One region of the Arthrobacter glacialis genome, then DNA from elsewhere that is predicted to be linked to it. Evidence: riboswitches for the same ligand, from Rfam matches in the RefSeq annotation. Region 1 holds a riboswitch; the other holds the start of a gene.
What was found. Region 1 has a riboswitch for cyclic di-AMP ahead of CVS28_RS04670 (NlpC/P60 family protein). Riboswitches for the same ligand answer to the same signal wherever they lie in the genome.
Positions count from the first base shown of each region.

Region 1 (15,626 bases):
ACCAAGCGGGCGCATGTTGCGCACAAATTTCTCCATAGCCGCCGGGTCGGTATCCCACACCGTAAGTTTTTCAATCCCCAGAACACCGCGAAACGCCAGTGCCTGGAATTCGGACTGGCTCCCGGTGCCGACTAGGGCGAGGTGGCGGGAATCTGTCCGGGCCAGTTTCTTGGCCACCATGGCCGAGGTTGCAGCAGTGCGCAGCGCCGTCAATACCGTCATTTCCGACATGAACGTTGGGTAGCCATTGTGCACATCAGCCAGCACACCAAATGCCGTGACAGTTTGAAACCCACGCATAGGGTTTGAGGGGTGGCCGTTCACGTACTTAAAGGCATAGCTGTCATGGTCGGCGGTGGGCATCAGCTCAATCACGCCAAACGGGGTGTGGCTGGCCACGCGAGGAGTCTTGTCAAACTCCTCCCACCGCCGAAAATCATCGGCAAGGTATTCCACCATCTCGGCCACAATGGTTTCCGGACCGCGCGCGGCAACCCAGCGAATCATATTTTGAACGTCCACAAAGCGCGTCATGGGGCTTCCTTCACATAGTTTCCTTCACTGTACGGCGCAGCGATTTGCATGTTCAATGGGCAAATCACTCACATTCCGCATGGTTTGTGCACAGAATGTAGCACCGCGTTATACAATTTGCGCATGACCCCCCTTGATGATCTGGACCGGGCACTGCTGTCAGCACTTCGTGAGAACGGCCGAGAACCCGTGGCCGGCCTGGCAAGACGGCTTGGCGTTTCGCGGGCAACCGTCAACAGCAGGCTTGAGAGGCTCCTGGCTTCCGGCACTGTGGTTGGCTTCTCCGTGCGTGTGCGTGATGAGCTGGATCCTTTAGCCATTCGCGCCATCTCCCTCATAGAAGTGGAAGGCAGGGCCACAGACCAGGTCATCGGCCAGCTGAAGGGGCTGGCCGAGATCCGCGCTTTGCACACCACCAATGGTGCCTGGGACCTGGTGGCAGAGTTGGGTGCGGAAAACCTGGCAGATTTTGACAAGGTTCTGGGCAAGATCCGTTCCATCCCGGGTGTTGTCAACAGTGAGACCAGCCTGTTGCTCAGTTCCGTGCTGCGATAGCGTTGAGGAAAAACGCCCCACTACTGCGCGAGCGTTGGGGAGAGAGCGGGGTGCACTGCCCGCCTGCCCGTCTACGCCCAGCTTCCGTCGCGGAGCCATCCCAGCGATTGTTCCCAGAACGTGTGCCTGTATCTGCTGTGGAACAAGGCGAAATGGCCCATGGCGGACTCCCCATAGTCTTCCGGGCGCAGGTGGATGATGCGGGCGGCGCTGTTGGGTGTGTATGCAACGGCCCGTTCCATGGCGGCCATGGTGGCGTAGTGGTCGTCATGAGGCGCCACGGCCAGGATGGGAGCCGTAACGGCCAACTGGTTCGCGCGCAGGGCATCACGTTCAGAGCCAGCGGGCGCCGCAGCAATAAAGTCCTTGTGGGACCGTGCCCAGTCCAAGGCCACGCCGCGCGGGAGATCCTCCATGACGCCCAGGCGCTTGGCCGGAAAATAGCCAACCACGGCCACCAGCGGCACCGTGACTAGGCACCGCACGGCGTGGTCAATTTTGTACCGGAAGCTAAAGTCACGCCAGTATGCGTGCTGCCCGCCCACCGTCAGGATGCGGGACAGCTTGCTGGCGCTTGCCGCCAACCCCACGCCAACGCCGCCAAAGCTGTGCCCCACAAAGTTCACCGGCAAGCCCTGTGAACGCTCCAGGGCCCATGCCAGTACGGCATCAATGTCCGCCGACCCCCATTCAAACCAGCGCTGGTTTTGACCGCGCAATGATCCGCCGCGGGACTGGCCAATCCCCCTGTAGTCAAAGGTGACAGCGGCGAAGCCGTGGGCCGCGAGGAAGGCTGCGTAGCGGTGGTAATAGTTGGCCAGCACTCCTGTGGCACTGCCAATGACAACAGTGCCGCGCTGACCAACACCGCTGGGCACCACAAATTCATGCCCGTGCAACACCCGCCCGTCGGCGCAGCCGAAGGAAACCGGCTGACCGCTCACGTCACCATGGCGAAGTGCCCCGGCCGCAGCCTCTCCGGCGACTGCGTCCAAGGACGCCGCGTCCCCGGCCCCTACTTCCATGGCAGCGCGAAAGCTGTGAGGGTCTCCCCCATTTTGGCCCCATGGGGCGGGACCACCATGATGCCGTCGGCAGCGGCCAGGCCCCGCATCATGGCGGAGTCCGTGTGCGCGCACGGCGATGCCAGCCCGTACACCAGTCGGTACGGCATGAGTCTGGTGGGGCCCTGGAACTCCTTGATGGGTGTACCGCAGGGGACCTCAAAGGTGCCTGGCATGGGGGCGCTGCCCAGTTTTGCCAGCAAGGGGGCGGCCACACTCAGCAGCGCCACCATGGCCGCCAGGGGATTGCCGGGCAGGCCCACCAGGAAGCGGCCGTCGGGCAGCTCGGCCAGCAAGGTGGGGTGGCCTGGGCGCATGGCGATGCTGTTGATGTGGATGGTGCCGCCCATTGCTGCAATGGCACGGCGCAGAAAATCCGCTGAGGAGTTTCCCGTGGCCCCCGTGGTGATCAGGACATCGGCGGGATTATCGGGCGATTCTTCCAGGGCCGCCAAGACGGACTCAAGGGTGTCGTTGGCCCGCTCCAGACCCACCACCTGGCCGCCCAAAAGAGTCACCACGGCCGGCAACAGCGGCGAAAAAGCGTCGCGTACCGCGCCAGGTTCCGGAATCCCGGACGCGATCACCTCGTCGCCTGTCAGCACCAGCTTGACCATCGGCTTGCCCAAAACATGGAGTTCATCAGACCCGCCCAAGGCGGCCAGGGAAATGTGGGCCGGGTTCAGCGTGGTGCCGGATTTAATCAAAACCTCAGCCAGGGCAGCCTCTTGTGCCACGGGGCGGATGTGCTGGCCGTTTTTGGGTTCCCCAGGCCGGGACTCGGAGCCAAGAACCAAAACTGGCAGGCCGTCGTCGTCGTTCTTAACCTGGCCCGACTCGCTGCGTAAAACAGCCTTGGCACCGGCGGGGATCAAGCCGCCCGTGACAATGGGAATCGCCTGCCCGGCCACGAGCCGGCGCCCCTCTTGGGCAAAGATCCACGGCGGGCTGCCCGCAACCGCCCATCCGTCCATGGCGGATGAGGCGTAGTGGGGCATGGGGTTCAGTGCCTGCAGATCGCCTAACAATATCCGGCCCATGGCCTCCGCCAGTGGCACAGGGTGGGCCGGCAGCGCCTCGGGGAGCGCGTAGGCAAGCGCCCTGGCCTCATCCCATGTATGCGGCAACATGCGTGGCGTTTCTGCCGGCGTGGAATCCATGGGGTTATTGTTCAGCTGGTGTGCCGGGCGCAGGCTCGGCCCGTTCTGCCGCTGCCAGGGACTTGGCCAGCCCCAGGGCCGCCTTCATGGCCGTGGCCTCATCCGTCTGCCCGGACCCTGCGGCCAAGCCTGCCGCCAACCCTGCCACAAAGGTGGTCAGGGGTGCGGCAGGACGAACAATCGAGTGCGCTGCCACGCCGGCAACATTCAACACGCCCTGGATGTCCACCTCAATGTCGGCAATCTCAAAAGCTTCTTGCAGCTTGGTCATCCACGCCTGCAGAATCTGGTCCTGATTTTCCAACTGGTTCCTCATTCCTGTCCGCCGCCGGGCACCGCAATGCCGTGGCTGCGGGCGTCATCCCACGTGTCGATGTCCGCGGTGATTCCCGCAGGGACAGCACATTCCTTGATAGCCACACTAGCAATGAGTGAGCGCACGGACGCGTTCGCCAGCCGCTGTGACACCCGCGCCGCATCAACGGCAGCCAGTAACTGCCGCACGGGGTAGATTCCTGCCAGCGGCTGCAGCCGGCCGTTGTCCACGGCTAGCACGGCGTGTGGTGGCGCAGCGCTGCCTGCTTCAGGGCTGTCCGCCCCAAGGCCATCCGCTGCGAGCAGGAGTTGGGCCACCTCAGCAGCCGCAGGCATATCACACGCCAGAATCAGGACCCTTTCTGCAGGGTCCTCGCTGCGTGGCAGGGCAGCCAATCCGGCAGCGATTCCCGCTGCAGGGCCGGCATAAGGCGGATCTTCCTGCACGGCCACCACTAGCTCACCCAGTTCCACTGTTCCCAGCCACCTGGCAATGCTCTCCACGGGACCTACGACGGCGATGCGGGCCTGGGCACCCACCTCACCCTGCACTGCGGCCGGGTCAAGAATCCGTCCCGCAGTTTGCAGACTCGCTTCCTGGGCGGCGATCACCGCCGCCGCAGCCGCAACTGTGCGGGCCAGCAACGTGCTGCCTTCCACGAGGAGACCTGCCTTGGGCACACCACCCAGACGCCGGGAGAGCCCACCGGCCAAAATCACTGCCTGCATGGGTGTGGGGTCAAAGTCAGCATGTGGCCATGCTACCGCGCACCAACGGAGCCTCACGGGCTGGCGCGCGGCGTTTAAAGCAATAAACCCCGTCCAAGGACGGGGTTTATTGGGTATAAAAAGTTCTTAGTGACCCATGGCGATGAAAACGGGGCCTGAACCGACGTTGGCGGAGAAGACAGCGGTCATGCCGCCGCCCCATCCACCGTGTACGGCCTGGCCGTTGCCAATGTAAACAGCGATGTGGGCCATGCCCATGCCGCCATCTGCATAGTAAATCAAGTCACCGGGCTGAGCTTCGGCTGCGGAAACCGTACGACCCAAGCTCAAGTAGCCAGCGGGCCAGTCGTGGAAGTTAATTCCAGCGGCAGCCAAGGAGTTGCTGGCAAGTGCTGTGCAGTCCTGGGCAACGCCAATCTGAGCCAAGGCGGCGCTGGCAATGGTTGCGCCAATCCCGCTCTGGGTAACAGGCTGTGCTGCAGGGGCCGTTGTGGTTACCGTTGCAACCGGTGCTGCGGCGGGTGCCACTGCCTCTTCTACAACTGGTGCTGCAACAACGTCGCTGCTCTTTGCCTCTACAACTACCGGAGCCTCAACAACAGGGGCCGGGGTGGAGGTGATTGCGGGGGTGGCGAAGGAGATCTTCACCGTGGAAGCTGCTGTGATGGCGGACGCAAGTTCCGTCTTCATGTTCAGCGTAGTGGCACCGTCAGAAGCGCGCTCCACCGTGGGAGTAGCCGCGTTTGCTGCGATACCGGATGTAAGTACCAAACCTGATGCAGCTGCGATAACAGCCGCCTGACGACCAACCCCGCCGACGTTGAAGCTGACGGCTTTCGTGAGGGTGGAGATCGGGCTGGACTTAACAACCTCGGCGCGGTGGCGCCCAAGGGCAGTATTTGAAGCCAAGAAGGTTTCCTCTCCCAATGCCTGCGAGGTAAGCTGTCGGATTCGGATGGGAGTCACCCGGCCGCTCCACGTTATGGCGCACACAAAGAAACATTTCTTATGCGTGGTTTAACGCTTCGCGGCTTCACCCCAAGGACTTCTGCAATAAATGCGAAGCCCGATTATTGGTTCCCCCGCCCCTGCCAGACGATTGATACGAACGGACCACGAGCAGTGGCAGAGCTAGGCAATCCACTCATGGACGCCCGCTTGATTCGAAGTTGGCGCGATTACGACGTTACAACAGATTTTTGGCAATGTCACGTTCAGGTCACGGTCGTGTGACTAAGTCGTAATCAAAAGTTGCCTGTGAATGAATTAAAGCCAGCCCATGGGATCGACAGTTTCGTCGTTGACGATAACCTCGAAGTGCAGGTGGGGGCCGGTCGATGCACCGGTGGAGCCGCTGATGCCCACCAATTCGCCCCGCTCAACCTTTTGGCCAACCTTGACTGAATTGCTACTCATGTGGTTGTAGGAGGTTGAGAGCCCGTTGCCGTGGTCCACCACTACCCTGTTGCCGCCACCGTAGGTGTGCCAGCCCGAAAAGGTAACGGTTCCGCCGGCGGCCGCAAGCACTTCGGTGCCGCTCGCAACAGCGAAGTCCTGGCCGGTGTGGTGTTCATCAATCTGGCCTGTGATGGGGCTTACGCGGTCACCAAAGGGAGAGCTTGGAGCCAAGACTTTCAGCGGCGCTGACAGCGTTCCCTTGGAGGCGGCGGGGGCGACGTTGGAGGCGTTGACCTGCAACGTTTCCTTCAGCTGGCCATCGGGGTTCAATTTGCTGCCAATTTCCGGGGCCGCAAAAGTGATCGGGATATCAGCGGATGCACTGACCAGAGTCTGCGCCGAAGCGGCAAATTCCGGTTCCATCGGCTGCTGGTCAACCGCCTGGGCCGAGGGCAAGGTGACGGCCAGGACCAAGCCCGTGGCGGCCATGGCGACGCCCATTTTTTGGCCTGCGCCGCTGGCGGCTCCGGCACGCAGCAAAGCGGCTACGGAAACGCTCGATGATGAATTGGCGCGCTCAACGGCAAGTGCTTCGCGGCGGCTGCCGGTCATAACTACGAGCTCATGAGTAGCCGGCGACGACGCCCGACGGCGTCCCCGCTGCTTATCTTCTGACACTAAAAACCTCTCTTTGATGCACCTGCGGAGTTAGCTGTCGGATTCGGATCAGAGAGTGAAACTTTTGATCCGGCCCAGCCTCGAGACACAGATCTATCCAAGGCACTGCCCAAAAGGACAGTGTCAGCGAATAGTTTGCTGTGTTTTCGATGACGGGCTTCACCCCAAGGCAGGCTGCAAGCCTGCCGAAAGTGGTTCCCCCGCCCTTGCCTAAATGATTGCTGTCCGTTGTGCGAAGGCAAGGTTCGGTGTCGCCCAACGGTAACGCTTTGATTACAGCGCCTGTTTATTACTATACGGTACGAGCGGTAAACGTAATAATTCCGTTACCTTAGTTATCAATAACTGTGAGTCAACTCATGGAGACGAAAATATGGGAAGCCACCTCGGGCGGCAGTTCCAACGCCCCTTCGATCCCCGGCACGCGGACCGAAATGTACTCCCCGACCTGGGCCAAGGAAATCTGTGCGCCCGGGCGCAGCCCGCCTTCGTCAAGCTGGACCAACAATTCCGGATCCACCTGGATGCGCTCAGAAAGCCGGTGGATGATCACTTGCTGCTCCGGGGAGTAACTGCTCATGGCCTCAACCAGTGTGACGAGTCCCGCGGCAAACAAGGGCGAGATCTCCCCGCCAAGTTCTTCAAGCCCGGGAATGGGATTGCCATAGGGGGATTCTTCGGGCCGGCCCAGGAGGTCAAACAAGCGCTGTTCCACCCGCTCGCTCATGACGTGTTCCCAGCGGCAGGCTTCCTCATGGACGTAGGCCCAGTCCAACCCGATCACATCGGAGAGCAGCCTCTCAGCAAGCCGGTGTTTACGCATCACGCGGGTGGCTTTGTCCCGGCCGGCAGGGGTCAGTTCCAGGTGCCGATCACCGGAGACGATCACCAGGCCGTCACGTTCCATGCGTCCAATGGTTTGGGAAACTGTGGGACCTGAGTGGTGCAGGCGTTCGGCAATGCGTGCCCGCAGGGCCACAATGTTCTCTTCTTCCAACTCCAGGATGGTCCGCAAATACATTTCGGTCGTGTCAATCAGATCGGCCACGGCAGTATCCTCCTGTTGTTGGGTGAGATTTTGGGCAAAGCCTTTTCATCTCTACGTTAGCCTGAGTGGCGCTACGGAAGGAAACCTGGGGCAGCTGCGCGCCAGTCATGGGTGCACGGGGAACGGCCATGGGTGGGCGGTTTGTTCAGTACATGTCAGCATTTTTCCGCTGAGCGAAGTTCTACGGCAGAATTGGCAACAGCCCTTGGGTCTTAAACCAACTTCCATCTTTTAATTTTTTGGAGCAACTTGTGAGCGAATCCACGCCCCTCACCATTCCCGCCAATCTGCGCCCGGCCGACGGGCGTTTTGGCGCCGGCCCCTCCAAGGTTCGCCCCGAGCAGATTGCTGCACTCTCCGAGGCTGGCGGAACGCTCCTGGGCACCTCCCACCGTCAGGCGCCCGTCAAGAACCTTGTGGGCGATGTGCGCAGCGGCCTGAAGGACTTCTTTGGCGCCCCTGACGACTACGAGGTCATCCTGGGTGTTGGCGGCTCCACGGCGTTCTGGGACGTTGCAGCGTTTGGCCTGGTGGAGAACAAGGCCCAGCACCTCTCCTTCGGCGAGTTCGGCTCCAAGTTTGCCTCCGCCACCAACAATGCGCCGTTCCTTGACGCATCCTCCATCATCACCTCGGCCCCCGGCACCCGGCCGGTGGCTGTTGCCGAGGCTGGCGTGGACACCTACGCCTGGCCGCAGAATGAAACCTCCACGGGTGTTGCCGCTCCCGTCAAGCGCGTTGCAGGTGCTGACGACGGCGCGCTGGTGCTGGTGGATGCCACCTCCGCCGCGGGTGGTTTGGCAGTGGATGTGCGTGAGAGCGACGTTTACTACTTCGCCCCGCAAAAGAATTTCGCCTCCGACGGCGGCATTTGGCTGGCGCTGTTCTCCCCCGCTGCGCTGGAACGCGCCGCCCGCATCGGCGCGTCCAACCGCTGGGTTCCTGACTTCCTGAACCTGACGACAGCCATTGACAACTCCTTGTTGAACCAGACGTACAACACGCCTGCGCTCTCCACCCTGGTCACCCTGAACAACCAGGTCCAGTGGCTCAACGCCAACGGCGGCATCGACTTCGCCTCGGCACGCACCGCCGACTCCGCCGGCCGCCTCTACTCCTGGGCCGAGTCCTCCCCCATCGCCTCCCCGTTCGTGGTGAACCCGGACGACCGCTCCAACGTCATTGTCACGATCGACTTCGACGAGTCAGTGGACGCCGCAGCCGTGGCCAAGGTGCTGCGCGCCAACGGCATTGTGGACACCGAGCCGTACCGCAAGCTTGGCCGCAACCAGCTGCGCATCGCCACCTTTGTAGCCATCGACCCCGAAGACATCACGGCACTGACCAAGTGCATTGACTACGTGATCGAAAACATTTAGCTCCACGCATCACCAGGCATATCAAGGAGGCGGCTTCCCCTGCGGAAGCCGCCTCCCTTGTGCCCGCCTGCGAACCCTCCCCAAGCGCCATGCAGACCTAGTGGTTGGCTGCCCTCCGTCGGGTAGTCCAGAACAGGACCAGACCGCCCAGGACAAGGGCGACGGCGAGCCCGCCCACCACGGAGCCGCTGGCTCCCGTGCTGGCCAGGTCATCCGCTGCCGCGGCGGCCGTCTTTGCCGCAGCGGTTGTTGCCTCGCCCGTGGCAGTGCCGCCGGCAACTGTCACGGCGATGCTGACCTTGGCCGCCTCACCGTTGATGCCGGTTCCTGTGATGACCACGGTGTGGGCACCAGCAAGAGCATTGGCCGGCACCGTGGCAGTCAGGGACACCGTTCCATCAGCTGCAACCACGGCCGTTCCCAAAACCACCGGGTTCGAATGCAGCGTGAACGTGGCTGTTGTGCCCGGCTTGAAGTTCTTGCCGGTCACCGTCAGCTCGCCACCGGCAGAGACCGTTTCCGCGTCCACTGAACCGGACGGCGCAACAGTGGCCGGAGCGGTCGTTGCAGGCGGAGTGACGGACGGGCTGGTCGTTGTCGGCGGGGCCGTCGTCACCGGCGGCAGCGTCGGAGGTGCGGTGGTGGGCGCAACAGTTGTTGGTGGCGCAGTAGTTGGTGGCACAGTAGCTGGCGGCGTTGTGGGCACCACAACCGGTGCACAGACCAAGTTGGCGCCCGGCTTGTTCAGCGCACCTTGACGGGAAATGACCCAACGGTAGGTTTGCGAGGAGACGCCGTCGCTGCCCATGGTTTGGACCTGGACCACGTTGGCCCCGGGCAGCAGATTGAAGGTGTAGGCACCTCCTGAGCCGGCTGTGGCAACCTTGTCATTGAATTGCACCTGCAGGCCGGTGGAGGCATCGGCTGCCGTGAACTTCGTTGAAACAGACTTGGTGGCTGCGGGCACGGACGCCAGCGCGGCCAGCGGCGAACTGGGCGCAGCAAACTGCACACCAGTCCACACGGGGGCCGCCAGGCCCGCCACCAACTTTGCCGGTTCCGGCGCGTTCACCTGCTCAAAGAACGGCTGGGCCACGGTGTTCACCAACAGGTCAGTGAACGTGAACGGCGCGTTTGCGCTGCTGGCGCCAACAGCCAGGATGCCTGTTTTGCCGTTGGTCACCGTTGCATTGGTGACGGTCCCGATGGTGGTGAAAGTGACATTGTCGGTGGAGTAGCTGGCCGTGTACTGGTTGCCTGCGCGGACCAGCTTCAACCACACGTCAGCAGCAGCCGGAGCCGCCACCTTGGTGTTTTCATTGGGGCTGCCACCGGTTTCCGTGACCAGTGCCAGCACGGGCGAACCGTTGGCATGCTTGCGCTGCAGGGCAACATAGTTGTCATCGTCGGAGTAGAGAATCAGCCCGGCTTCTTCGTACTGGGACGCGGTGGCGCCGCTCATCTTGACCACCATGGTGGCGTCACCCACCAGGGGCGCATTCTGGCGCAGGATGTTCACAGCAGCGTTCTGCGTAGCCCACAGGCCGCTGGAGCCTGCCTTAAGTGTCACCGTGTTCTTGTCCACGGCCGTCCATTTGGAGACATCTTCGCGCACCCAACCCATACCGGTGGCCAGGGGCGACGCCGGATTGCCCAGCGGGGTGATGTTGTCGCCATTGTTCACAATCGCATCCGGCGTACCTCTAACCTCTGCGGCATCCATGCCGGAGGTGTTGGCCCGCAGGTTGAAGCCCTTTTCATACGTGTTCCCCGCAATGTCGATGTCAGCACTGGAACTGAAATTGAACAACGCCTTGGACGAGCTCACCGAGACGGGATTGGTGGGCGCATAGTGATTGACGGTGTTTGCGGTGAAGTCCAGCCCGGACACCGACTTTGCGCTGACCAGCTGGCCGCCGGGGAGCACCGAGAAGCGGTTCCCCGCAATGTTGATGCCGTGATGGACTGCCTTGCCGGCTTCGCTCTGGCTGTTGGTGGGATCCACAAAGATGGTCGCGGAGCCCGTGCTGGGGCGGTCAAAGACATTGTTGCGGATGTTTACATTGTCCACTCCGCTGGATTCGTACCACGAGGCCGCATCGGCAGAAATGTAAATGCTGGCCATGCCCATCTGGTCGAACACATTGCGTTCAATGAGCACCTCACGAGGGGTGGTCACCAGGATGCCCCGGGTGGGCACCGACTGGAACGTGTTGCCGGCAATGTACACCTCGGGCGTGTAGGTGAGGTTCTCGGCCACGAACTGGCTCGCCGCCAGATTTGTCGGGAGCTCGCCGTCGAGAGTCACAGTCATCTGCGTCAGGTTCTTGGTGGAGTCCTTGCCGGTGGGGCCGTCAACGCTGGCCACCTTGAAGGTGGTGGCACCCTCGGGCAGCATGGTGGCCTTTTTGACGAAGCGCAGTTCATCTCCTGCATAGAACTGCGGGAAACCGGCCGTCTCATTGTGCATGTATTGCAAGGTGACGGTCTTGGCCGCCCGGTCCACGGCCTTGACCTCAACGTAGGTGCCGTGGATGTTGATGGGATCGTCGTGCGGGTTGTCAAAGAGTGAGTTGGTGATCTGCACCTTGCCGGCAATGCCTGACATCTGGATGAAGTCGGCAAAGGCGGCTGTTTGGCGGCCCGTGCCAAAGTCTGTGCGCAGCGTGATCGCATCCAGAGCCACGTCCTTGCTGAACTGGCCCACAATGCCAAATCCATGCAGGTAGTGCAGTTTCATGTTCTTCAGGGCCGTGCGCTGGGATTCCCAGATCAGCCCACCAGGAGTGTCACGGGTGGTCTTGCGGATCTCGTACGCCTTGCCGGTGCCGCCCGGGTCGGCTGCGTTGTTGTAACTGACCCGGTACACACCGTTGCCAAGATCGGTAACGGCCCGCGAGTTGTTCCACAGCTGAACTCCCGTGCGCAGGGTCTGGCCTGTGGCGAGGTCCCGGGTCTGGTTGTGTCCGCCGGTGGCTCCCGAGGGTGCATGTGTCCAGTACGGCAGGCCTGTTGCGGGACTGTTTTCACCATTGAAAGTGGCTGTTGCGCCATTGATGGCGACGTTGACACCCACGGGGACCTGGATGTCCCGGTACCCGAAACCGTCGGCAACACCACTGCCCACAACGGGCAGGTCCAGGGTTCCGGCGGCGTACCAGTCAGTGTCCAGGTTTTGGATGGTGACGTCAGTGGAGCGAATGTTGGCAAATTCGGTTTGGCTGCCATGGAAGGTGAGCTGCGAGCCCATGCCCTCCACAATCACATCTTCCATGTCCTCGATCAGCAGGCCGATGGACTTTGTTTTGTAGTTTTGGTCGGCGCCAACCGTGTTGGAAACGTAGAGTTCACGCTTCGGAGCATTCTCCGGATACATGGAGTAGACGCCACAGGGGAAAAGAATGGTGGTTGGCTTGTGCAAGCTCTTGGCGTGCACAATCGCGTCATTGACCGCCTTGGCCGAGTCCTTCACACCCGTGGGGTCGGCCCCGAAGGTGGTGACGTCAACAATCAGACGGTTGGCGGCGTGCTTGGGCAGTGCCGCCTGATCCAAAGCCACTGGCTGATTGGCGTGGAAGCCAACGGTTTGAGAACTCAGTCCTGTGGCAGGAAGCGCAGTGCCTGCCGCCCACGGCGTGGCAACTGTTGGCGCATTCACCTCATTGGCAATGGCCGGCATGGCCCCCGCAGCCAGCGCGGCACCCAGGCCAAAAACAATCACTCCGGCGCCCCAGCCCCGCAACCTTGCCGGCGTCACCGTTGAGTGACCCGGCTCACATCCATATTTTGTCATGGATAACATCCTATGTTTGTGCGTTTTAGTTGTCCACGAGTTCCACTCTGTGACTTTTTGCCTTATTCGTTTGGCATGAAACGGCAAGGGAACGCCGCCAACGTCCGCACAAACCACGCTAGGGCCGAGCCTCTCCGACCCCTCGCAGACATCAGATGAAAGAAGCCCCACCAGTAGCTGGTGGGGCTTCTTTAGCACTACATGTCTCTAGTTCTGCTCGTCGGCGTCAGTCTCGCCGGGCGCGCCGTCGTCCGCAGGAGACTCATCACCGTCGTCGTCAGCGTCAGCCTCGGAATCAGCGTCAGCCTCGGCGTCGGCCGGTTCAACCAGGCCATGCTCCTCCTCAGGAGCGGGCTGGTCCTCGGGGCGCACCCGCTCGGACCAGGGCACCCACGGGGGCGCCAGAACGGAATCATTGGTGGGAAGCATCCCCACTTCATTGACCGTGGAGGCCTTGCCGCGGGAAACCCTGGCCAGCGTGGCAAACCAAACCCAGCCGCCGTATCCGGGCAGCAGGGATTCAAACAAATGCGTCACGCAGCGGACACCTTCACTGCGGGCACCGAGATGCCTGCCAATGTCAGTGTCGTTGGCAATGCTCCGCACAGCCTCACGCGCGGTTGCCACATCTGCGGCCAGGAAAGCGTCAGGCTTCCCCACACGCCAGAGGGGAACACCCGGGCGCTGCGTTGCTTCCGGAACAGCTGAGGCGTCTGATTCGCCAGAAAATTCGGTCATGGTGGGCACCGTTATGCGTCGAAGTTGTCGGCAACCTTGCGCAACGCTGCGGCAATCTTGCTCGCGTCACCATCAGGATACTTGCCGTTGGTCAGTGATCCTACAGAGTGCTCCAGCAAGGAAACCAGGTCCTGCACAATCGGGGCAAGGTCGCGGGCTGGCATGCGCTTGGCCTTGGCCACCGAGGCGCTGCGGTCCAAGATCTTTGCAGCCATGGCTTGGGCACCTTTGCGGCCGTCGGCTACACCAAATTCCATCCGCGTTCCGGGCTTGATCTCACCCGCATCCGCCGGCAGCGCATTGGCGCGCAGGAAAACCTCGCGACCGTCATCGGCAGCAATGATGCCGAAGCCTTTTTCGTTGTCGTACCACTTCACTTTGCCGATAGGCACTTGCTTACCCCTTAAAAAGTTTTGTCGGTGGAAATCACATTCTGTGCCTGTGCGAGGGCTTTTCGCAGTACTTCGGGCCGTAATTTGTGATGGCCGGTACCTACGGTGACAGAACGTGTAGCAACACGCACCCTTACATTACCGTGTTGACCCCGTCACCGCGGCTTTGCGCCCCAACTGTCCGCTGTTAGCGTTATGTTCATGAACCCCCACTTTTCCGCCCCGCAAACAGTGAGCCGTGGCTGGCAGATGTTCAACTACGCGGCCATGGCCATGGCAGTGATTGCCTTGATCGCGCTGATAGTTGTCTTGATCAGCAAGTGGGCTGGCGGCACACCGTGGCCCGGCTTCAACTGGATCTCCATGATCGCCCTGCCCGCGGCGTTTCTCATGATGGGCACCAGCGTGCTGCGCTCGGTGGCCATTCGCCGCCGACTCTAGCCGGCACCATTCCTGCGCTGCTCCCACCCATGGGCACTCTGGCGGACGTGGCGGCCGAGCTGGCCCACCGCAGCGACGCCCAGCTGCTGCGGCTCTTCACCCTGCGCCCGGATGCCATCAATCCGCCGGTGGCCAATTTCGCCGCCCTGGCAACGCGGCTGTGCGGTCCCAGCAGCATTCTGGCCGCACTGGATGCGCTCAATGTTTCCCAGCTGCACGCGCTGACTGTCCTGCATTCACCTGCCGCGACGGGCACGGAAGCAGCCCACGTGCCGGCAACGCTGGCTGAGTTGCATGAGATGGCTCTGCTGACTGCCGAGATTCCAGCTTCACCGGCTAGCCAGACGCACGCGGACGACGGCGGCACCCAGCAATTTTGCACCCTCGCCTCCGTGGGGCTTGCCTTGGGCGAAGGCCCGCCTCTGGGGGATCACTTGACACCCCCGGCCGCCCCGCCCAGCCCGAAGCTGGCGGAGGTTCGCACGGCCCTGCGCGACAACGCAGCGGCGAGCGCCGTCGAGACCCTGCTAAGAGTCACCGCCGAACTGGTGGAGTCCATCGGGCATGCTCCGCTGGCAGCATTGCGCGACAGGGGCGCGGGGGTGCGTACTGTGCGGAAACTCGCCGTGTGGCTGGAAATCAATGAAGCACAGCTGTGCTTTTATCTTGAGCTGGCGGCCACAGCACACCTTATTTCCTATGACCGCGCATCGGCGCAGTGGCGGGCGGCAACGCCGGATTGGCTGCTGTTGGAGCGCCCGGCCCAATGGTTGGCGCTAGCCAAAGCCTGGCAGGACAGCACCAGGCTTCCGTTCTCCGACGCACCAAACAGACCGGCAGCGGGCAGCCCGGCAGCAAAACCGTTGGCGGTGACCTCGACTCTCCCCCACCTTGCCGCTTTGCGCCACAGGGTACTGCGTGTTCTCGCCGCCCCGGAGCTGGCCGCACCCTCCCGCAACTCCGAACCACCGAACACCACTTATGCTCCCACCCTTGATTCCGTCGTGGCCCAGCTGGCTTGGCGCCATCCGAGGCAGTCCGCTGCCATGTCCGCCCTGGTGCCGGGAATCATGGCCGAGCTGGAACTTCTGGGACTGACGGGCGCCGGTGCGCTGAGCATCACTGGCCGTTGCGCCGCCGCGCACGACTGGCCAGCGGCACTGGCCGCACTGGACTCCACACTGCCGGCGCCCATTGACCACTTTGTCATTCAAGGTGACCTGAGCGTTGTAGCCCCCGGCTTTCTGGCGCCCGCCATCGCAGCGGAATTGAAACTTTTGGCCGCCACGGAAGGGCGGGGAGCCGCCGGGATCTTCCGCATCAGTGAGGGCTCACTGCAAGGCGCCATGGCTGCGGGCCAAAGCAAGGAGAGCATCCTGGGGTTTCTTCGCCGGCATTGCCG
Region 1 covers NZ_PPXB01000003.1:216,787-232,412, forward strand. Annotated here, with positions in the region: gene CVS28_RS04640 (ornithine cyclodeaminase) at 1-534, opposite strand, end outside; gene CVS28_RS04645 (Lrp/AsnC family transcriptional regulator) at 658-1,089, shown strand; gene CVS28_RS04650 (alpha/beta hydrolase family protein) at 1,161-2,114, opposite strand; gene CVS28_RS04655 (molybdopterin molybdotransferase MoeA) at 2,105-3,313, opposite strand; gene CVS28_RS04660 (DUF6457 domain-containing protein) at 3,318-3,617, opposite strand; gene mobA (molybdenum cofactor guanylyltransferase) at 3,626-4,357, opposite strand; gene CVS28_RS04670 (NlpC/P60 family protein) at 4,484-5,266, opposite strand; cyclic di-AMP (ydaO/yuaA leader) riboswitch at 5,271-5,472, opposite strand; gene CVS28_RS04675 (M23 family metallopeptidase) at 5,624-6,367, opposite strand; cyclic di-AMP (ydaO/yuaA leader) riboswitch at 6,436-6,666, opposite strand; gene CVS28_RS04680 (iron-dependent transcriptional repressor DtxR) at 6,786-7,481, opposite strand; gene serC (phosphoserine transaminase) at 7,733-8,860, shown strand; gene CVS28_RS04690 (beta-xylosidase family glycoside hydrolase) at 8,958-12,653, opposite strand; gene CVS28_RS04695 (DUF3027 domain-containing protein) at 12,861-13,391, opposite strand; gene CVS28_RS04700 (cold-shock protein) at 13,403-13,783, opposite strand; gene CVS28_RS04705 (hypothetical protein) at 13,985-14,224, shown strand; gene CVS28_RS04710 (helicase-associated domain-containing protein) at 14,254-15,626, shown strand, end outside.

Region 2 (15,626 bases), on a different contig from region 1:
CGCTCCTTGAGGCTCCTGCTCCCGCCGGGGCCTACTACGCGAACTGTGATGCCGCCAAGGCTGCCGGTGTGGCGCCCATCTATCAGGGCCAGCCTGGCTACCGGGGTCCACTGGACAGGGATAAGGACGGCATTGCCTGCGATAAGTAGTATCAACAACCGGCGAAATTGCGGTTAGTTAGGCCAATCTGGGCCCTTGATTCTTCTTTGGAATGTGACGAGTCAAGGGCCCTTTGCTGCTTTTGGCGGATCCCTTGTGCTGCCCAGCCCATCTAGCTGCTCGCTTCACGGCGCAGCACTAGGTCATCACGCAACATCCGAATCTCATCCCGCAGGGATTGCAACTCTTCTGCTGTGATTTCTTGAGACTTAGTCTCCTGTGCGGACACCTTCTCCACCAGCCAACTGGCCAGAGTGGCTGTGACCACCCCGAGCAGGGCAATCCCGCCGATCATCAGTCCCACAGCTATGGAGCGTCCCAGCAGCGTTGTTGGCGTTAGATCGCCATACCCAACAGTGGTGATGGTGACAAAGGCCCACCACAATGCGTCCCCGAAGGAGGCGATGGAAGCGTCAGGTGAGGCCTTTTCGGCGTCGTACATGGCAAGCGCGCCAACATAGACCAGCAGGGCAGATGAGGCGATCACATAGATGACCCGCGACCGCGCAGGGCATTGCCAGCCACGCGCTGCAGAACGCTGATAAGGGTGACCAGCCGGAGAATTCGCAACGGTCGGAGCATGGGAAGCGCCACAACAGCCAGAACGTGAAGGTTGTGCAGGAACCAGCGGGCCTTCTGCGGAGCAAGCATCAACGAAACAACGTAGTCAATCAGGAACAATCCCCACGTCGCGGCGAGGAACCAGCCTGCCACGTCCGAGGCTGGCCCCGTCATCAGAACCTGCACCGAATACGCGGCCAAAAAGAGGATGGCAGTGACCATCAGTGGCCAGTCAGTCAATGATTTCCAGCGTTGCAACGTCATCGCGTGATCTTATCGTGGGTGCCCGGTTCACGGCGGCGTCAGTTGGTACAAACAAGTACTCCGTGAAAAGCAAGTAGTCACCACTCGCGTTTTCCCTGAGATTGCTGCATAGCCTGAGCCTTGTGCACCGGCCGCCGGCCGAGTGCAGTGATGTATTCCTGCATCATCACCACAAACCCTGGGGGTTTCCATGAGCAATATGAGATCTGCGTCCCTTTCCTCGCGCAGGCTGGCCAGCGCTGCCATCATGACTGGTGTTGTCACCAGCATGTTGGTGTTTGCGCCTCCTGCGACTGCCGTTTCCAGCCCATCAGGGGGCATCTGCAACGGCGTCATCAACCAGCTGGCCCACCGCGGAGTGGTCCAGGAGAACTTGCTGAAGGCCGCCGCAAAAAAGAACGCCGCCATCATCACACAGTTGCAGGCCGAGCGTGCCCAGCTTCAAACCAGCGCAAATGATCTCGCCGCACAAATTGTGGCCGGGAACCAGGCGATCGCCAGCCTTGAAGCACAGGGAGTGCAGCTGGACGCTGAACTGGCTGCCGCAAATACTGATCTGGCCGCGCTGCAGGCGGAGCAGGCAACCACTCAGCAGGCCATTGCGGAAGCAGAAACAAGCATCGAGAATTTGAACGCGGAGAAGGACGCCGTGCAGGCCCAGCTCACGCCTCTGCAGTCACAGCTCGAGGCCAGCCAAGCCGCTGTGGCGCAGCTGAAAACCCAAGCCCAGGCGGTCGCCGGCCAGGTGGTGGCCAAGACGGCCGAAGTTGTTGCAGCGCAAGGCGAACTTGCAACGCTGCAGGATTCCGCCAGCGATGCTGCCGCCCAGCTCGCTGCCAAGAACACGCAGATCGCCGACGCCCAGGCCGCATTGGTCGATCTTGTCCAAATCGCCGATGCCGCCGATGCTGCCGTCGCAGCTGCGACGCAGGCAGTCACGGACGCCGTTACCGAGCTCAGCCGTTTGGAAGACCTCGGCACCGCAGCCCAGACCGAACTCGATGCCCAGACGGTCAAGGTCAGCGAGGCAAACGCGGCCCTAGCGGTTTTGCAGACTGCCGCCACCAGCGCAACGGAAGCAGTCACTGTCAAGAACGGGGAGATCACGCAGGCGCAGGGAGAACTGACAACCCTCCAAACTGCCGCTGCTGCCGCAGCTGCCGCGGTCACGGCCAAGAACACGGAAATTACGCAGGCGCAGGTAGCGTTGGCTGGTTTGACGGCGGCGGCGGTTGATGCAGCCGCTGCTGTTTCCAACAACACAGCGATGATCACCGCCGCCAACGCCAGTATTGCCACGCTGCAGGGCCAGATCACTGCTGGGAACTCGAGTATTGCCGCCAAGCGGGCGCAGCTTGCGACGGCGCAAGGCACGCTGACCACCTTGCAGGCCAATGCGGCCACGCTTACCGCCGAGATCGCCGCGCTTGAGCACAGGATTGCCACCGAGTTTCCGCCCACCAGCAATGGCAAGAAAAAGCAGGAACTGATGGCCGAGCGTGACCTCAAGCAGGTCTCACTTACTTCCATCACAACTCAGATCACAGCCAAGACAGGCGAAATCGCCGCTTACCAGGGCGACCTGACAGCGCTGCATTCCGCCGTCAACGCGCTGAACTCTCAGCTGCAGGCCAAACAACAGGACAGCAGCGCACTGCAGCAGCAGTCGGCTCCGCTGCAGGCCGCCTTGGACGCGGCGAACGCTGCGGTGGCCACCAAGCTGGGAGACATCGCAACCCTGCAGGGGCAGCTTCCGGCGCTTCAGGCTGGCGTGACTGCAGCCAACGCAGCCGTGACCGACAAGGCACGGGAGTTGAGCAACTTGCAGGGCCAGTTGCCGGCACTCCAGGACGCTGAGGATTCTGCAAAGGCCGCTGTTGTGGTGCAGAAACAGGTGGTTGCCGCACTCGAGGCCACGCTGCCGTCATTGACCGAGGGGCTGGCGGAAGCCCGTGCCGCAATTGATGCCCAAAGGTCCGTGCTGGGGGGTCTGCAGGGCCAGTTGGTCGACGCCCAGAACGCCGCGGTGGCGGCCGAGGGGGCCGTGGCCACCAAGAGTGCCGAACTTGCCACACTCAATGGCGAATTGCCGGCGCTCCAGGAAGCGGTGGACAATACAAACGCATCCGTGGCCATCAAGCAGGGCGACATCGCCGCCCTAAACATCGCTGTGACTCACCTGCTCGCCATTCTTTCGGGGATCAATGCGCAGATCACTGCGCAGGAGGCCGATGTTTTGGCGCTGCAGGGGCAGGTGGCGCCGTTGCTGGCACGGCTGAATTCCCTCAACGGTGAAATCACCGCTGCGGACGCCGCGCTGGCGGCGCTGCAGGGGCAGCTGACGTCGCTGGACAGGCAGGTTACCGCTGCGCAGGCAACCCTCCGTGACCTGGAGGCCCAGAAAAAAACCAACAAGGACGCGGTCAAGTCCCAGAAGGACTTGGTCAGGGGCCTGCAGGACCAGCTGGGATGGGTGCAGAGGCAGATCGGGGCCATTGACGGCCAGATCGCGCTGGGTGGCTGCGCTGCTTGATTTGGGTACAGCAAAGGCCCCTGCTTCCCTTATAAACAAAGGGAAGCAGGGGCCTTGCGCATTGGCGGTGACGGTGGGATTTGAACCCACGTCAGGCTCTCACCTGAACAACATTTCGAGTGTTGCACCTTCGGCCGCTCGGACACGTCACCAACGCGTCAACAATACCGGTTCAAAGCCCCACAACAAAAATGAGCCCACAGACAAGCGCTCACATGGGGCAAGATAGCCCTATGGACAGCGCAATGCGACGTGCCTGGAGCTGGCACAAACAAGGTTTGGACGGATCATTGGCCGGCAGCAACGCCGCAACTGTGTTGGGCAACGCCGGGTGGGCACGGTCCATCGGCGGCGCCAACCCCTACCTGACACTTTTCTCCCGCGCGGGCATTCGCAGGGAAGAGGTTGACGCCGACGTGGTGGCCCTGCGCATCCATGAACTTCCGACGGCGCGCGGCTGCACCTATGTGCTGGGCGCACCCGATTTTGACTGGGCGCTGACGCTCGGAAAGCCCGCTGCCGAGTCCACGCTGAAAGTCTTGGACAGACTAGGGGTGGCCAGGGACGAAGTCCACGCCCTTGAAGCGCAAACTTTGCAGGTCCTGCAGAATGCTGCCACCAGCGGCGAGGGGCCCCTAGATCCCAAACAGCTCAAGGAACTACTGGGCGACGCCGTGCGCAGCCTGGGCGAGGAGGGCAAGAAGAAAGGTGCCTCCACCACGCTGCCCACCGTTCTGGGTCTGCTGCAAGCCGATGGCCGCATCCGCAGGGTCCCCGTCAATGGCAGGCTCGACCAGCAACGCTACGCCTACGCGGCCTGGGGCCTGCCGCCATCGCCGGAGTCGCCCGAGCAGGCCCGGGCCAAACTGATGGAGAACTATCTGGGCTGGACGGGCGGAGCCACGCTCAAACAGACCCAGTGGTTTACCGCGTTCACAGTGGCACAGACCAAGGCTGCGCTCGCAGCCGCCCAGGCGGTGGAGGCCCACGGGATGTGGATGCTGCCAGCCGACGCGCAGAAGGCAGCAGACTTTGTCCCTGAAAAGGAGGAGCAAATCCAACTCCTTGCCAGCAGCGATTCACTGTTCCTGCTTCGCCGCAATGCTGCCGAGCACGTTGCCGACGAGGATGCTGACCTGAAGTTCCTCGACGCCAAACTCTCGCTTCAGGGCGATTTGCCCGACCACCCCATTGTGGACCGCGGCCGCATCATTGGCCTGTGGCAGTACGATCCCGGCCAGGAACGCATTGCCCACTGGCTCTTCAGCGCGCCCACCAGCGCCGTGATGCACAAGATCCAGGAGGTGGCGGCGTTCATTCGCGAGGACCTGCGCGACTTCCGCACCTTCAGCCTTGATTCGCCGCAAAGCCGGCAAAAGCGGATCGACGCCCTCAACGCGGCGGGCTGAAAGTGGCTAGGGTGGTGTGGTCGCGGATAGCAGCGGTGTTGGCATCGCTGGGGCTGTCTTGCCTCGCGTTGGCCGCCTGTACGCAGCCGGGAATGTCGCAGCCGTGCCTCCCGCCGTCGTTCTCGCTCAGCCCCGCCACTGCCAAGTCCGGCGCGAGCATCACCGTCGCGGCGGATGACGCCAGCTGCAACCCACGGTACGGCGAGAACGCCCAGATTCAGGTGGAAGTGTACGACGGTTCCGGCGCCAAAGTTCTTGAGACGCTGGCGCCCACGAACGACGCCGGTGCATTCAGTGTGAGCCTCGACCTGCCGACTGATGCAGTCCCGGCGAGGGCATGATGGCCGCCTACCCTTACAACGTGGATTGGTGTGATGACATGGGGCGGAACAACCGCGTGGGGGCCCTTGGGGCGAAGGAAATCACGCTGGTGTCCTGTGTGATGCCGTCAATGCCGCTGCGGATTGAGCCGTAGCGGGCGGGCTCTTAGCGGTGTCCGCTGAAAAAGTCCTTCAACAGCGCCGCACATTCGTCCTCACGAACACCGGGAAAAACTTCCACCCAGTGGTTGAGCCGGCGTTCCCGGAGCACATCAAACACTGATCCTGCCGCCCCGGCCTTCTCATCCCACGCCCCAAAAACAACGCGCGGCACTCTCGCCAACACAATGGCCCCGGCACACATGGTGCACGGCTCGAGCGTGACCACCAGTGTGCAGCCATTCAACCGCCAAGAACCCAGTTTCGCTGCGGCTTCGCGGATCGCCACCACCTCGGCATGGGCCGTGGGGTCTCCGTGCGCTTCACGTTCGTTGCGCCCCAAACCCAGGACGTCGCCGTCGGGCCCTAGGACGACGGCGCCAATGGGGACATCCCCTGTGGTCAGGGCCCGGCGGGCTTCCGTGAGGGCAATGCCCATCCATCCGGCGTGAAAAGCCGTGGCGGTGGTCTCGATTGGGTGAGATTTCTCGGTGTTGGGCACGGCTCAATGGTAGCTTTTATTCATGCGCGTACTGGTTGCGGATCATCCGCTAATTGCCCACAAGTTGACCGTCCTGCGGAACAAGGACACTCCGTCCTCCGTTTTCCGTCAGCTGACCGAAGAACTTGTCACCTTGTTGGCCTATGAAGCAACGCGGGAAGTTCGCGTGGAACCGGTCAACATTCAGACACCCGTGACCTCCACCGTGGGTACCGGCCTGAGTAAGCCCACACCGTTGGTGGTGCCGATCCTGCGCGCAGGACTTGGCATGTTGGAGGGCATGACCCGTCTGCTGCCCACCGCCGAGGTTGGTTTCCTGGGTATGGCCCGCAACGAGGAAACCCTCGAGGCCATCACCTACGCCGAGCGCCTCCCCGAGGACCTCACCGGCCGCCAGGTCTACGTGCTGGACCCCATGCTGGCCACCGGCGGCACCTTGATCGAAGCCTTCAAGTTCCTCTTTGACCGCGGCGCCGCAGACATCACCTGCATCTGCCTGCTGGCCGCACCGGAAGGTCTGGCCAAGCTCGAGGCCGCCCACGGCGACCGCGACAACGTGCACGTAGTTCTTGCCTCGATCGATGAGGGCCTGGATGAGAACTCCTACATCGTGCCCGGACTGGGCGACGCCGGCGACCGCCTCTATGGCGTAGCGGAGTAATCCCCAACCCCTCCCACCGCTCGCAAGCTCGCGGCGGGGCCCTCGGGGTTGTGGGCCCACCAACCCCTATTCCAAAAATGCCGCCGTTCCCGCTTTTTGCCACCGATAGACAGGTGGCATTTTGCGGGAACGGCGGCATTTTTCGCAGGATCGGCCACGAGTGGCTACAGCAGCGAGCGCAGCGGCGTCCAGCCCACGGGCAGCGGACCCTTAATGGCAGCTCGGTGCCTATCGGCATCGGCTGACCAGCCCTGGGCGGCATGTGAACCGGCGTCGCCAACGGCTCCGCGCGCCATCCGGAAGCCCACATCTTCCAGGACGGCATCCGGGGCGCTGCCTCGGCGCACGGAGGCCCGGGCGCTCCATGAAGGATCATCCCAGCCAGCTCCCCGCAAACTTCTGTAATCGCCATAGCGGGCCGTGTCAGCGTAATCCCAGCACCATTCCCACACGTTGCCGATCATGTCGAACAAGCCAAAGCTGTTCCCGGCCTTGCCAGCAACTGGTTGAGGCCCCTCAACCTCATCCAGTGCTGTCCAGGCAATAGCGGAGAGCGGACCGTAGATGGGTGTCACGGTGCCCGCGCGAGCCGCCCATTCCCATTCGGCCTCGGTGGGCAGCCGGTAGCCGTCAGCGCTGACATCCCAGCCCACCTCACGGCCGCTCACACTGTAGGCGGGCGCATAGCCAGCCAGAGCGGAGGCGGCGTTGCACCACTGCACGGCGTCGAACCAGGTGACGGGGTGCGCAGGCACGCTGGCAGCTAAAGGCGAGGTTCCGGCGTCGTCCATGACAGCACGCCAAGTGGCCGCTGTGACCTGCGTCCGGCCCAGCCAAAATGGTGTCAATGAAACGTCGCGGGTGGATTCCGATCGGGCGTCGCGCAGCGCAATGCTGCCGCCGGGGATCGGCAGCAGCGCATCAGGATCCGAAAAATCACCAGCCACAAGTACTCAGCCCCTAGTTCAAGAAGTTATTTAGTACCAGCCCACGGATTCGGAGTGGCCCCAGGCCCCACACGGTGAACCGTAGCGGCCTTCGATGTAGCTCAAACCCCAGCGGATCTGGGTCTGGAAGTTGGTGCTCCAGTCGCTGCCTTCGCTGTCCATCTTGTTGGCCGGCAGGGACTGGGCAATGCCGTAGGCGCCGCTGGAGGCGTTCTCTGCCGAGGTGAGCCATTCGGACTCGCGCTGCCAGAGCAGGGTGAGGCAGCTCATCTGGTCAGCGCCCCAGCCATGAGCGGCCATTTGACCGGAGGCGTAGGCCTTTGCGGCGGCGGGGTCATCCACGGCAACAGGGGCAGGCGCTGCGGTAACGGCTTTGACCTGCTCCGCTTCGGCCTTGACGGCGGCAGGAGTGGCCGCGGCCTTTGGCGAAGAGCTGACAGCGATGCCGGGGAAGCTAATGGCAGCATCCGTGGGAACTGACACTGCCGGCGCCGGAACCGAGCGGTCCACGGCGGAAACCAGGCTGGTGTTGCCCTGGTCGGAAAGAGTGTTTTCCACGGACTGTGCCACGGAGCCGGCTGCCACCAACGCGCCCAGCACTGCCACGGCAGCCATGCATTTGGCGGTGGCCGTTACGGGGGAGGATTTGCTGGCTGCGCGTGTTCCGTTGCTTGCGGAGGCGAGCCCAAAAAGGGAGGGACGGCGGGTTGATTCGGCGCGACGACGGCCGCGCTGCTGTGGTGCAGACATAGTTGTAGCCTCTCTACGCCTGCGAGGTGAGCTGTCGGGAACGGACTAGAGAATCCGGCCACGCAGTAATGGCAGGCAGAGTTCACTGCTTGAAAGAACTGCGCTGGCTTAACCCCAAGGGCTTCCATGTGGAAGGCCCGCAAAGATTGGGTCCCCCGTCTCTGCCATGGGAATGGAGGGAAATGGGCGGCGGCAGAGCTCGGCGATCCGTCCATTTGTGCCAAAAATCGTAGGTGATTCAGCAGGCACAAATATCAGACTAGTCCATAAGGACAGTCATGTCACGTTTTGGTAACAACCTTTGTAGCGAGGTGAGTGGCATGGTGAGCAATCTTTCATTTACTTAGCAATGCTAACCATCTAGGGTGAAAAGCAAGACGATACGAAACTTTTTCTTTAGGTAGCTGACACGTGATGACTGAAACTTCTCTAAGCACTACGACGCCGGACAGGGCACCTTTGGCGTCCCGCAAGCCCATCGGCGTGGCACCCCTGGCCGCTGAATTGCGGGTGGCGATTATGCGCACCTCCCGGCGGCTGCGGGCCGAGGCTGCCACCAGGGAGATCAGCCCGGGGCAGTATTCGGTTCTGGCGGCCGTGCTCAGAGGTCCGCAAACTGTGGGCTGGCTGGCTGTGCGCGAGCAGATTCAAGCGCCCTCCATGACACGGATTGTGAATGCGCTGGCTGAAGCCGGGCTGGTGAGCCGCGAAGAGAATCCCCAGGACAAGCGCCAGGTGCTGGTTCAAATTACCGAGTCAGGAGCCGCCGCGCTGCTGCGGGCACGCTCAAAACGAACCGCCTGGCTGGCCAAGCGCGTGGCGGACCTAACCCCGAAGCAGCGTGCAACGCTGCACGAGGCAGCTCTGATTTTGCAGGAGATGAGCTCCTAAATGAGTTCCATGTTCCGTTCGCTGAGAGTTTTCAACTACCGGCTCTGGGTGACAGGAGCCCTGGTGTCCAATATCGGTACCTGGATGCAGCGCGTCGCCCAGGACTGGCTGGTCCTGACGGTCCTCACCAATCATTCAGGCACCGCTGCCGGCATTACCACGGGCCTGCAATTCTTGCCCATCGTGTTCCTGGGGCCCTACGCAGGGCTGGTGGGCGACCGCGTCAACAAGAGGAAACTGCTGCTCATCACCCAAACCGCCATGGGAATTTGTGCGCTTTTGTTGGGAATATTGGTTGTCACGGGGGCTGTACAACTGTGGCACGTTTATGTATTGGCCACCCTGCTGGGTGTGGCCAGCGCCTTCGATGCCCCGTCACGTCAGGCGTTTGTGTCCCAGGTGGTTGCCAAGGAGGATGTGCCCAACGCCGTGGCGCTCAACAGTGCGTCCTTCAACCTGGCCCGCCTGGCAGGGCCCGGCGTTGCGGGTCTGGTCATTGCGCTGGTGGGAACGGGGCCGGCCTTCTTGATCAATGCCGCGAGCTTTGCTGCCGTGATCGTCTCGCTGTGGCGCATGCGCACCAGCGAGCTCATTCCCGCAGTGCGGGTGCCCCGGGCCAAGGGGCAGATTCGTGAAGGCTTTGTTTACATCAGGCAGCGCCCGGATTTGATGATGATCATGGTGCTGGTGTTCCTGGTGGCCACCTTTGGGATGAACTTTCAAATCACCAACGCACTCATGGCCACGGCAGTTTTCCATGTGGGGCCGGGGGAGTACGGGCTGCTTGGCTCGGTCATGGCCATTGGCACCCTGGCTGCGGCGTTGCTGGCTGCCAGGCGCAAGACCATGCGCATGGTCTACATCGTCGGTGGCGCGCTGGCCTTCGGCGTGACGGTGGGCGCGGCCGCCTTCATGCCCAGCTTTGCCCTCTACGCCATTGCCCTGGTGCCGGTGGGGTTGGCCTCACTGACGTTCATGAACGCGTGCAATACCACCGTGCAGCTGACCACCGACTCCGCCATGCGTGGACGCGTGCTGGCCGTCTATATGGTGGTGATGCAGGGCGGGACGCCCATTGGAGCGCCGTTGGTGGGGTGGATCGCCACGGAATTCGGCCCCCGCTGGTCGCTGGGCTTGGGCGGCGTTGTGGCAGTTGTTGCTGGTCTTGCTGCGCTGCTGATGCTGAACAAGCGCAACAACGTCACGATGCGGGAGCAAATTGCTGCCCTCCGCCCGTTCGCCCTGGCGCGGGCACTTCACCGCTAGCTGCCGGCCACGAGGCACCCCCCAGCCAGCCAAGGTCCTACGTCCAGCGCTTTAGGTAAACATTTGTTTACTTAGCGTAAAAAACTGGGAAAAAGCTGGGTTTCAGTGAGAACTTGTCGAGGGCATAGTAATCGTGCAAAAACTTGGTTTGAACAAAATTATCAAAATAGTGAGTCCAGCAAAATATGTGCGCGTGCATTACGCGATTATGGTGATTATCTTTGACTCAAATCGTCATTTTCCGTCAAATTGAGAGTAAAACTACAATGTAAGGTTCATCACAAATTAGAGCACAATCTCACATGCTGGACGTTTGGGGCCTTTGTTACTTGCAAGGATGCTTTGTTACGTAGGACACTGACGTATGTGAACACCCACTCAGTGAATTCTGCAGCAGCAGCAACTGTCCGCCTCGAAGCGAGGGGACAGTTTTTGCGCAGTTGTCGAATGCAGGCCTAGATCGCAATACCTGGAAGCCATTGGGGGATGTAGCAACACATGGCAAATTTCAGGCTTTGGCCCATGGGCTGGCCCTCGTAAAGAGGGCAATAAAGCTCTGGATTCTCAGAGCTGAAGGAAGCATTCGCGCCGTCGAGTACGGCCATACACCTTAGGTAGTTCAATGTCAGTAGCATCCGGATACGTCCACATCTCCGTTAGAAACGCCGCCAAGGCCGTTGCCCGCAACAGCAGTCAGGGCGCGCTGGCCCATTCTGCTCATACTGAGCACCCCGGATACTCAGGCGCCTACCGTCCCGACACGACCACTGCCGCATCCCGGCTGCGTGCTGTCCCCGCAGCTGAGGGCTACCCCATGACGGCGCCCACCCCGGTGATTGCCGGCGGCGACAAACTGCGCGGTGTCAGCCCGGACAATGTGGCACGAGGATTTGTTCTGTACGTCGGCGTGGATGAAGACACGGCCGCCGCAGCCGGAACGTCCCTGGCCAAACTGGCGCAGGACATCCGTGCCTACGCTCAAAGCCTGGTGCCGCAAGCCCAGAGCTACGCAGCCGTGGCGATTGCGCCGTCGGACGCTGTTGGCACCGCCTTGGACGTTGTCCGCTCCACCTTTGGAGACCCCACCGTGGCCAGCCGCCAACGCCAGGAAGCAGTTCGCGTCCCGGTTGCCGATCAGCGACCCACGGGCGTCCTGATCGATCTGGCCCGCCGCGAAGTGCACCTCGACGGTGACACCCTGAACCTCACGTTCAAGGAATTCGAGCTGCTGAACTACCTAGTGGAAAACGGCACTCGTACAGTGGGCCGCGACGAACTCCTTGAGGGCCTCTGGAGCAACGCCGACGAGGTCCCCAACGAGCGCACCATCGACGTTCACATCCGCCGCCTGCGCTCCAAGCTGGGCCGCCTGGCCAACACCGTCCGCACCGTCCGCGGCGAAGGCTACCGCTTCTACGAGCACCCCGAAGTGGTTGTTTGGGCCGCCCCGGAATACTCCATCTGACGCTGGTCCCGGACTAGTTCCGGCACGTACGACGGCGGTTGTCTCACCTTAGGTGCGGCAACCGCCGTCGTACTGCTTTAAGTGTCACTAAACTGTGAACATGAGCGAACACCACATTAAAAAGTTGATCTTGATGCGCCATGCCAAGGCGGCTTTTCCGCTGGGTGTGGAAGACCACGACAGGCCGTTGGCCCAGCGCGGCCATAGTGAAGCGCCGCTGGCCGGCAAATGGCTGGTGGAGAACTCGGTGCTCCCCGACTTCATCCTGTGTTCCTCTGCCCTGCGAACCCGACAAACCTGTACCTGGGTGTGCCAGCAATTGGCGGACAAGGCTCCCACACCCAAGCTCGAGACAGCGCTCTACGCCGCCGGGGCCACCTCCATGCTCTCGGTGGTCAACCATGTGCCGGAAACCGTGAACACGCTCATGGTGATTAGTCACATGCCGGGCATCCAGTCCCTGGCCCTGCGCCTGGCCTCACGGGATTCGGATCAGGACGCCTACATGGACCTGGCGTCAGGCTTCCCCACCAGCGCATTCGCCGTCTTTGACTACACCGGTGACTGGGCAGCCCTTGACGGTCAGGATGCCCAGCTGAGCAACTTTGTGGTGCCGCGCTAGGCCCTAGTGGGTGGGCTCCAGCGCTTAGGTTCTACGCCTCGATCTCCGGCATCAACGTCTTCAGCGTCCACGTCTTCTTCTTGTTCACGGCCGCCCAGGCAAACAGCAAACCGAGCACCGTGTAGCCCAGCAGACCCAACACAATGGGTATCAACGGCGCCAAATCCGCGCCATAAATCAGGTGCCGCATGCCCTCCACCACATGCCCCATGGGCAGGATCTGATGCATGATGTGCAGCGGTTCGGGCGTGGTCTGCCACGGGAAAGTGCCGCCGGAGGAAACCAGCTGGAGCACCAGTAAGATCAGCACCACAAACTTCCCCGGCGTGCCCAGAAGCGCCACAATTCCCTGAATCAGGGCGGTAAACGCCAGCGACGCCAGCAACAACAGACCCAGGGTCAGCCACGGGTGGCTCGGCTCCAGCCCCAACCCAAACTTCACTACCGCGTACAGCAGCAGGGCCTGCCCCGTGGCGACTGCGGCAAATGGCAGCCAGCCGCCCACGGCAATCTTCCAGGACGGGGCGTTGGAGGCCAGGGCGCGCACAGTCAAAGGCCGCATGACCTGGACCAGCATAAACGCACCAATCCACAGGGCCAGGACCAGGAAGAACGGCGCCAGGCCGGATCCGTAGTTCGCGGCCTTGGCCTGCGAGATGGAATCCACGCGGATGGGATCGGCAATGACGCCGGCTGCGTTGAGCTTGTCCTTGTCGTTGGGATCCGGCACCGAACCTGCGCCGCTGAGCAACTGTTTGGACAATTCGGCAGCGCCAGTGGAAAGCTTGCCGGACCCGTCTTTCAAATCGCCCGCACCGGTGTTGAGCTTGGTGGCGCCGGCCGCCAACTGGTTTGCTCCGTCCAAGGCTGATTCTTGCCCGTCTGCCAAAGTGGCCGCACCTGCGGAAAGCTCCCCGGCCCCGGCATGGGCCTGGGCAATCGCAGCGGTGAGTGTCGGCGTGGCGCCGGCCAGCTTGGCAGCACCTTCTGCCACGGCGGTGGAGCCGTCGGCCAGTTTTTGGATGTCGGCTGCGTCCGTGGCCAGCTGATTCTTTAAATCGGTGACGGTGGGACTCGTCGCTGCGCCGGCCAGCGAGGAGCGGATCGCCGCCGCCTGTGCTTGTGTGAGAACTCCGTCGCTGAGTAGTTGTGTCAGCTTGTCGTTGATAGCCGCCGTGGCAGCGGCATCCACCTTCCCTGCCGTCCCAATGGCGCCCTGGACTTTATCATTCAACGCAGCGTTGCCGGCCGCCACCGCGGCGGCACCGGCGGAGAGTTTCTTGGTGTCATCGGGCAGTGTTGCGGTTTGGGATTCCAGCTGGCCTAAGCCCTTGTCCAGGGCTGCGGCACCAGCCTGAAGCTGCTTGGCACCGGTCACTAGCTTCGTTTGGCCCGCCACCAGGTCATTGGTGCCGTTGCGAAGGTCCCCCGTGCCGATTTTCAGCGTCCCCACTCCCGTGTCCAAGGTGGCGGCACCCTCGGCGAGCTGTTGGGCGCCGTCGGCCGCTTTCACCAGCTGGGCATGGATGGTCCCGTAGCCGCTCAACAAAGAGTTGGCCGTCTGCAGTCCCACCTGCTGCGCCACCGACGCGTGGACCTGGGTGGTTACCTTGTCCACAATGGAGGTCAACAGATAGTTGTTGGCGTCGTTGGTGGTCACGCTCATCATGGCCTGTGTGGCCGAGTCAAAATTCTCCGGCGACGCCAGATTGGCAGAAAAATCCTTCGGAATCACCAGGGCAAAGGCAAACTCGCCGTTCTTCACGCCCTCATTGGCCTCGGCAGGAGTGTCCACCAGCCGCCAGTCGAACTCGTGGCCCTCCACCAAATTTTCCGCCACATCCTCGCCAACGCGCAGTTCCTTGCCGTCCTTGGTGACAACACCTTCATCCTGGACCACCACGGCGGCCTTGAGCTGATCCAAATTGCCGTAGGGATCCCAGTTGGCGTACAGGTACACGGCACCATAGAGCAGCGGGACCATCACCATGGCCACAATCGTGAGCTTGGGCAGCAGGCCGCCCGTCATGCGCTTGAGTTCGGACAAGGCCAATCGGAAGACTGTCACTGGATTTCCTCCGTGGTGTGCTTTGCTGTTTCACTGGCGGGTGTTTCGACGGCGGGTGAGTCCGCAGCGGGCTCGTCCGGTTCCGGCTCCGGTTCCGCAGCTACGGCGGCAGGGGGCTCCACGCCGTCGGACACGGCATGCGCATGGGCGTTGCCGGCAACTGCGGCGCAACCGACCCAATCATCGGGCAGCCTGCCCACCACGCCAACCACCATCAAGGGTCGGAGCGGGGCATCGGCGGGTGCATCGGGGTCCAAGCCCAAGGAGCCGCTGGCCGTCCGCTCCAGGAGGGGCAGCCAGGCGGAGACGTCTGCTGTGTGGCGGTCAGGGGAGTCCACAACCACCACGTCAACATCCTTGTTGGCCAGCGCCAATTCAAGTTGCAGGTGCAGGAGCCGGGCGGGTTCAAGTTCCTCCACCCATTTCTCCAAGATGTCCCTGAAGCCGTGCTTGACCAGCCACTCCGTGGGGCGTGTGCGGTCGCGGAACTTGAAGGGGACCAGCGCCAGGTCCTCCGATGTCAGGGACCGCACGGTGAGATGGTTCTCGGGGGCATTGACGTCGGGGGCGTCCACAATGGCGCTGCGGCGTCGCAGGGACACCATGGATCCGTCGTGTCCCAGGGACACAGTGCCCGTGGAAGGCTTCATGCGGCCCGTCAAGGCCAGGGCAAGGGCTGTGCGCCGCTCCTGGCCGTCGGCTTGAATCAGGAGCACTTGTGCCTTGTGTGCCTCCACGGAGGTCGCGGGAAGCAGCGTGTGCCTGCGCCCATCGATGTGCAACTGGTGAGCAACGAGCATTGGGCGCTCCTTAGGAGATGGGGTCAGCTGCACAAAATTATCAGTGCTGACCAGTCAGTGCAAAATTCACGCGGATTCGTTCACCAGCCACTTTTCCACACGAGCGCGTCCAACCCATGACTGCCCCGCCGCATTCACCTCCAATTCCAAACAGCAGCTGATGCGGGTTGCTGGCCCCGGGAACCGCATCAGCTGCAGTTTCAAAGCTCCCCAGGGCACAAAGAAGGCGGCCTCCCCGCGTTTTGACGC
Region 2 covers NZ_PPXB01000001.1:369,603-385,228, forward strand. Annotated here, with positions in the region: gene CVS28_RS19885 (excalibur calcium-binding domain-containing protein) at 1-149, shown strand, start outside; gene CVS28_RS20055 (potassium channel family protein) at 272-646, opposite strand; gene CVS28_RS20060 (hypothetical protein) at 643-984, opposite strand; gene CVS28_RS01650 (coiled-coil domain-containing protein) at 1,175-3,517, shown strand; tRNA gene CVS28_RS01655 (tRNA-Ser) at 3,580-3,669, opposite strand; gene CVS28_RS01660 (DNA glycosylase AlkZ-like family protein) at 3,751-4,926, shown strand; gene CVS28_RS01665 (hypothetical protein) at 5,019-5,267, shown strand; gene tadA (tRNA adenosine(34) deaminase TadA) at 5,413-5,844, opposite strand; gene upp (uracil phosphoribosyltransferase) at 5,930-6,568, shown strand; gene CVS28_RS01680 (formylglycine-generating enzyme family protein) at 6,733-7,515, opposite strand; gene CVS28_RS01685 (aggregation-promoting factor C-terminal-like domain-containing protein) at 7,546-8,265, opposite strand; cyclic di-AMP (ydaO/yuaA leader) riboswitch at 8,268-8,464, opposite strand; gene CVS28_RS01690 (MarR family winged helix-turn-helix transcriptional regulator) at 8,680-9,156, shown strand; gene CVS28_RS01695 (MFS transporter) at 9,157-10,422, shown strand; gene CVS28_RS01700 (winged helix-turn-helix domain-containing protein) at 11,045-11,887, shown strand; gene CVS28_RS01705 (SixA phosphatase family protein) at 11,988-12,509, shown strand; gene CVS28_RS01710 (YhgE/Pip family protein) at 12,541-14,577, opposite strand; gene CVS28_RS01715 (ABC transporter ATP-binding protein) at 14,574-15,377, opposite strand.
Region 2: linked by a shared signal. The riboswitch ahead of CVS28_RS01685 (aggregation-promoting factor C-terminal-like domain-containing protein) and the one ahead of CVS28_RS04670 (NlpC/P60 family protein) in region 1 are both predicted to bind cyclic di-AMP.